Linked DNA regions of Roseibium sp. Sym1. The protein of the gene in region 1 interacts with the protein of each later gene in a pairwise test. Links are inferred from orthologs where the notes say so. Each region holds a gene or a part of one and is shown on either strand. Other genes may lie near its edges.

Region 1 (3,260 bases):
GCGGGTCGCGGCACATGCCGGAGGAAGAGGTTCCGCCGGCGACTTTCGAAATGCTGACGCGCAAGGCGGTCGAGGCGGCTGCCGGTGAAACGGATATCAATCCGCGGGCGCGCTCCGCGAAGCTTCGGGCCGGGCGGCGGACCGAGGCGCCGGCACGCAAACTGGACATCCATGAGGCGGGCGTGCCGCGTCTTGCGGACTTTCATGGATTAGGGGGCTGAAAATGGTTCGAACGCTGAACATCCTGTTCATTCTGGCGGTCGTGATCGGCGCCGCGACCGTATACGACATGAAGCTTGCGGCGACAAAGTCGGCCGAGAAGGTTGCCGAGCTCCAGCGTCGGATCGACGAGGAACGCGATGCCATCCGCCACCTGAAAGCGGAATGGAGCCTGCTCAACAAGCCGGACCGGCTGCAGTCCCTGGTCGCGCGCTACAACGACTATCTCCTGCTGGAACCGCTCGACGTGAAACAGATCGTGACGCCGGAAGACCTTCCGGCGCGTCCGGTGATGCTGGAGCCGATCGGCGGCAATCAGATGGGCGGCTATGCCGGCTCGTCGGCGGTTATTCAGTGAGGATCCGGTCATGACCATGGTAAGCGAACCGGCAAGTTTCCTTCAGGTGCGGAGAGCCCAGCCGAGAGCGGTGCGGGGCTCCGTTTCCTCGAGCGCGGTCAAGTCACGCGTCTATGTGGCGATGCTGGCCTTTGCCTGCGTCTATGTGGCCATTGCCGGCCGGCTGGTCATGCTGGCGCAGATGGAAGAGGCGACGTCAGGGGCTTTCATCTCGGCGCAGGACTCCGTGTCGGCTTCACGGCCAGACCTGATCGACCGCAATGGCGAGATCCTGGCGACCGATATCAAGACCGCGTCCCTATACGCCGAGCCGCGCCGCATCCTGGACGTCGACGAGGCTCTTGAAGGGCTTGTCCGCGTGCTGCCCGAACTGGACGAGGGGCTTGTGCGCCGTCGTCTGGAAAGCGGTGCCGGTTTTGTCTGGCTGAAGCGGGAAATGACCCGGAAACAGGCCGAAGACGTTCACAACCTCGGCCTGCCGGGCATCGGTTTCCTGTCCGAGAACCAGCGCTTTTATCCGGGTGGCCCGACCGCGGGTCACATTGTCGGCTCGGTGAATGTCGACAATCAGGGACTGGCCGGGATCGAGAAATACATCGACGACAGCTGGCTGGCCGACCTGCAGTCCCTCGGCTTCACCGCCGACCGGTCCATGGAGCCGGTCCGTCTCTCGGTCGACCTGCGGGTACAGCACGTCGTGCGCGACGAACTGGTCAAGGCGATGGAACGCTACAAGGCGATCGCGGCGGCCGGCATCGTGCTCGATGCGAAGACCGGCGAAGTGGTCGCCATGTCCTCGCTGCCGGACTATGACCCGAACGACCGGTCCCAGGCGCTGGAGAAGGACCGGCTGAACCGGGCGACCGGCGGCGTCTTTGAAATGGGCTCCGTCTTCAAGACCTTCACCACTGCCATGGCGCTGGATTCGGGGTCCGTTTCGATCAATGACAGCTTCGACGCGACCCGCCCGATCAGGGCCGCGGGCCGCACGATCACCGATTTCCACGGGAAAAACCGCATTCTCTCCGTTCCGGAAATCTTCATCTATTCGTCGAATATCGGCACGGCGAAGATGATGCTGGCGACCGGGATTGCCCGCCAGAAGGAGTTCCTTGGCCGGTTGCATCTGACGGACCGGCTGAAGACGGAACTGCCGGAGAATGCCGCGCCGCTGCTGCCGCCGAAATGGAACGAGCTGGCGGCCATGACCATATCCTTCGGGCACGGTATCTCGGTGACGCCGATGCAGACGGCTGTTGCCGCCGCCGCGCTGGTCAATGGCGGCACCCTGTTGCCGCCGACATTCCTGCCGCGCAGTCAGGATGAGGTTCAAAGCCTTGGCAAACAGGTCGTTTCTCCGGAAACGAGTCGCATGATGCGCTACCTGTTCCGCCTCAATGTCCTGTCGGGATCCGGCCGCCGGTCGGACGTGCCTGGCTACACGGTGGGCGGCAAGACCGGCACCGCGGAAAAGATCGAGAACGGTCGCTACGTCAGCAACAAGCGCCGAAATTCGTTCCTGTCGGCCTTCCCGATGGATGACCCGCGCTACGTGGTTCTGGTGGTGATTGACGAGCCGAAACCGGAGCGGGCCGGCATCGGCGCGACCGCCGGTCTCAATGCCGCGCCGACCACCGCGGCGATCATCCGCAGGTCCGCACCGATGCTCGGAGTGATGCCGAGGTTCGGGAAGGGGGATGAACCAATCGAGATTTCCTATTAAGGAGACGTGACGGACTTGTGTCGCCGGCGGGGTCGCAGCCGAATACCGGTGACGCAAGGTTCAAGAACAAGACGACGCATAAAGATGATCGGAAGAGATGGATCTTGAATATCTGGCCGCCGGCCTTTCCGTGCCGGACACGGCAAAGGGTCTGAAAATCGCGGGGCTCACGGCGGACAGCCGCAAGGTCCGGCCCGGCTTTCTGTTCGCCTCCTTCAAGGGGGCTTCTGTCGACGGTACGAAATTCGCCCCGGACGCTGCAGCGGCCGGGGCCATTGCCATCTTGTGCGCGGACGAGGCCGTTGACGGCGTCCGGGCTGCCTGCCCGCCTGGTGTCGTTGTTCTCGGTGCGGCTGAACCGCGCCAGGCGTTTGCCCGGATGGCGGCACGGTTCTACGGCGCGCAGCCGGACACGGTCGTCGCGGTCACCGGAACAGCCGGCAAGACGTCCGTCGCCCATTTCGTGCGTCAGATCTTCCAGTCCGCCGGTCATCCCGCGGCAAGCCTCGGCACGCTCGGCATCGTCAAGCCGAATGGTGAAAGCTACGGCGGACTGACTACCCCGGATCCGGTCTTCCTGCACGAACAGCTGGCGGCGCTGGAGGAGGAAGGGGTCAACCATGCGGCCCTGGAGGCGTCTTCGCACGGTTTGGATCAATACCGGCTCGACGGCGTCCGCCTGACCGCGGCGGCATTCACCAATCTTGGCCGCGACCACATGGATTACCATCCGACCGTCGAGGATTATCTGAAGGCCAAGCTGCGGCTTTTCTCCGAGCTCCTGCCTTCGGGCGGCACCGTGGTCGTCGATCCCGGCGAGAAATATGCCGACCGGGTGCTGGCTGTGGCGCAAGAGCGCGGTCTTCCGGTCCTGAGCGTCGGCGAAACCGGCAAGGACCTGAAGCTGACCGGGTTGCGTCCGTCAGGTGCGGGACAGGAGCTGACGCTGCAGACCGCGCG
Region 2 (3,317 bases), 1.9 Mb from region 1 along the record:
AGCGAACTCCATATTCAGACAAAAGCTTTGGCCGCGCTTTCAGCGCGAAATATGTCTGGAGTCCGGATCGGCGCTCGGCTGCGCCCTCACCTGTCCGGAATGACGGCATTCGGTTTCATCCTCAGTGCATCTCGCCATGCCCGAAGGACACATCCCGGCGCGCGCCGGTGATGGAAATCGAGAAACCCGCGATCACGTCGATCAGGGAAATCGCCATCAGGATGAAGAACAGGGACGTGGCCGCCTGTTGCAGCACCAGGAACTCGACCAGATAGGCGACGAAGACCAGCACGGAAAACATGTGGTCGAGCAGCGCCGTCGTGCCGATACGGGTCGCCTTCAGGATCTCGATGAACAGGAAGAAAAGCCCCAGCGTGATCAGGACGTCGCTGGTGAGCAACTGGAAGGTCGCGCCGGAGACCATGGCGATGGTGATGATCGGCTGCGCCCAGAACCCGGCATCCCCGGCCGCCGCCGTGAACGCCAGCGCGTTGTAGATCAGCAGGGAAAACAGCGTGAACGGAACGGCGGAGAAAAGGCGCATGGCAGGCTCCCGGCAGGACTGGCCCGGTGCGGGCCGATGGCGGCGAGCTGACACGATCTTGAAAGCTTATTCAAGGCATGGCCCGCAAAAGACAAAGAAAAAGGCCGGCCCGTCGGAACAAGGCCAGCCTAGATCTCGTTTTGCCATGCGGCGATCCGTCCGAAAGGGACCCGAGCCTGACACCGTCTGCTTTCAGCGCGCTGAAAGCGGAGAGGTGTTATGCCTCGTCCTTAGCGGTAAGGATCTGACGGCCCCGGTACATGCCGGTCTTCAGGTCAACGTGATGCGGACGGCGCAGTTCGCCCGAATCCTTGTCCTCAACGTAAGACGGCTGCTTCAGGGCGTCCGTAGAACGGCGAAAACCGCGCTTCATGCGCGAGGTTTTTCTCTTTGGAACGGCCATTTTTCTTTTCTCCGTGGTCCATAACAGCGCGGCCCGGACCGGGTAAGCCCGGGGCGTGGCGTCACGCAACGTGTTGGAATGCGCGGCGTTATACAGGCAACGCCAGCGTTTTGCCACCCCATAGACAAAAAATTCTTGGTCTAAGTAGACCAGGCTGGTGGGAAGGACCACCCACCCCGGCCTATTTCCCCAGAACACAGCCGAAAATCGGCCCCGCGCCATTGACCCTGGCGAGGTTTGTCGCCGCCAGGCGGCGGTGCCCATTGGAGGGTTTGGCCGGGTTCCGGCCAAGCGGATTGGGCAGGGACGTGGCCAGTCTTGCAGCCTCGGTTCTGGTGAGATCCCTCGCAGGCTTGCCGAACCAGGCCTGGGCGGCGGCTTCGGCACCGAAGATGCCCTCGCCCCATTCGGCGATGTTGAGATAGATCTCCAGGATCCGTTTCTTGGTCAGGATCGCGTCCAGCATCAGCGCCAGGGGCAGTTCCAGCCCTTTCCGGATATAGGACCGCTCACCCCACAGGAACAGGTTCTTGGCCGTCTGCATGGTGATGGTGCTGGCCCCGCGCGGCCGTTCGCCTTCGCTCAGCGCCTCGACCTGGTCCTGAAGCGCGTCCCATTCGACGCCGTCATTCTCGCAAAAGCCGCTGTCTTCGGATGTGATCACCGAGCGGACCAGGTTGGGCGATATTGCCTCCAGCGGCACCCATTGCCGGTCGACCCACAGGAACTGAACGTAGCGGCCGATCATCAGCGTGCTCACAGGCGGCACGACGGAGTAGATCACGGTCAGGACGGGTGGCAGCAGAAGGAGGATCAGCACAAGCTGCAGGAGCCTCCTGCGCAACAATCCCCAGAAACCACGCTTCCCGCCTGATGTCTTTCCCGAGCCGGGCCTCCCCCCCGATGCCGGCTTAACTTTCGCCATTCAGTTTCCGTTCGTTGTCGACAATGAAGTCGCGGACAATGGGTACGGCGTCCCGCTCCTTCGACACAAGGAGCTGGAAAACCATGTTCGAACCATGCAGGAACCCCAGTTCGACGGCACAGAGGTAGAACTCCCACATCCGGCAAAAGGCTTCATCGTAAAGCGCCGCCGCCTCGGAACGCTTGTCCTCGAACCGCTGCCGCCAGTCGCGAATGGTGTAGTAATAGTGCAGGCGCAGGATTTCCGCATCGCAGACCCATAACCCAAGCCGTTCCGTCGAGGCAAAAACTTCCGACAGGGCGGGCACGTAACCACCGGGGAAAATGTACTTGCGGATGAACGGTCCGGTCGTGCCCGGCGGGGTCATGCGCCCGATGGAGTGAATCACCGCATATCCCGTTTCCGTCAGGCAGTCCCGGATCTTGCCGAAATAGGCATCCAGGTGACCGATGCCGACATGTTCCATCATGCCGACGGAAATCACCCGGTCGAACCTGCCTTCGAACTCACGGTAGTCCTTCAGCACGAAGGTGACCCGGTCCTCAAGGCCCGCCGCGCGCACCCGCTCCTCGGCGATCTTCACCTGCTCGGGCGACACGTTCAGCGAGGTCACGCGCGCGCCGGCCTCGGCCATGCGAATGGCCAGCGCCCCCCAGCCGCCGCCGATCTCCAGGACGTCCATGTCGGGCTCAAGGTCGAGCTTGGCCACCAGATGCGTCAGCTTGGCGTGTTGCGCCGCTTCCAGCGTGTCGTCGGCGCTCGTGTAATAGGCACAGCTGTAATTGAGGCCGTCATCCAGAAACAGCCGGTAGAGCTCCGTCGACAGGTCGTAGTGATGCCGCGCCTGCGCCTTGGCCCGTTCGACGCTGTTCTTCTGCTGGCGCCGGCGCATGGCCTTCCAGCCCTTGCGCAGCAGTCCCTGGACCGGGTGCGCGCCGAGCGGCGCCCTGTTGATCGAGAACAGGAACATGAAGTCGTAACAGGTCGATCCCTCTTCCATGGTCAGGGTGCCGTCCATATAGGCTTCGCCTGCCGCAAGTTCGGGATTGAGGAACAAAGACCGGTAGAGCTTCTTGTCGTGCAGCCGGATGGTCACGGTCGGACCATCCGTTCCGGAGCCGAATTCATGCGCCCCCCCATCGACATCGATGACGCGCATGCGCCCGCGTTTGATGAAGCTGCGCAGAAGGCCGGAAAGCAATCTCATGAATGGGTCTCCAAATAATCCGGTTCGAAATCGACGGTGCTGGTCGCACCGGCCACTTTTTCAAATTCAAGCCTTGACGATACAGACAATAGGTCTCAGGGAAACCCGGTCTTTCAAAAAGTTGTCGGCAGCAATGCCCCGACCGGAGCCCATCGTGACCCTTGACCTGAAACAGCACCTTGCGAAACACGGCGAAAATATCGGGACGGTGTTGGAAGACATCCTCAGCGCGCGGCTT

The links.
Region 2: the proteins of O6760_RS16950 (region 1) and mtgA interact in binary tests that used the Escherichia coli proteins (3 or more experiments, as listed by UniProt). The link is inferred for Roseibium sp. Sym1 from one-to-one orthologs.

What each region holds. Positions count from the first base shown.
Region 1 is NZ_CP114786.1:3,734,598-3,737,857, forward strand. Bases 1-2,943 are described here. They hold O6760_RS16950 (peptidoglycan D,D-transpeptidase FtsI family protein), read left to right. Parts: upstream 1-587; coding sequence 588-2,300; downstream 2,301-2,943. Other genes in these bases: rsmH (16S rRNA (cytosine(1402)-N(4))-methyltransferase RsmH), read left to right, coding at 1-221; ftsL (cell division protein FtsL), read left to right, coding at 224-577; O6760_RS16955 (UDP-N-acetylmuramoyl-L-alanyl-D-glutamate--2,6-diaminopimelate ligase), read left to right, coding at 2,398-2,943. Also shown: more of O6760_RS16955, read left to right, coding at 2,944-3,260. UniProt on the Escherichia coli protein: Essential cell division protein that catalyzes cross-linking of the peptidoglycan cell wall at the division septum. Required for localization of FtsN.
Region 2 is NZ_CP114786.1:1,800,415-1,803,731, reverse strand. Bases 1-3,000 are described here. They hold mtgA (monofunctional biosynthetic peptidoglycan transglycosylase), read right to left. Parts: upstream 1,873-3,000; coding sequence 1,129-1,872; downstream 1-1,128. Other genes in these bases: O6760_RS08235 (SAM-dependent methyltransferase), read right to left, coding at 1,859-3,000; rpmF (50S ribosomal protein L32), read right to left, coding at 762-947; O6760_RS08250 (hypothetical protein), read right to left, coding at 122-544. Outside these bases: more of O6760_RS08235, read right to left, coding at 3,001-3,079; O6760_RS08230 (polyprenyl synthetase family protein), read left to right, coding at 3,234-3,317. UniProt on the Escherichia coli protein: Peptidoglycan polymerase that catalyzes glycan chain elongation from lipid-linked precursors. May play a role in peptidoglycan assembly during cell division in collaboration with other cell division proteins.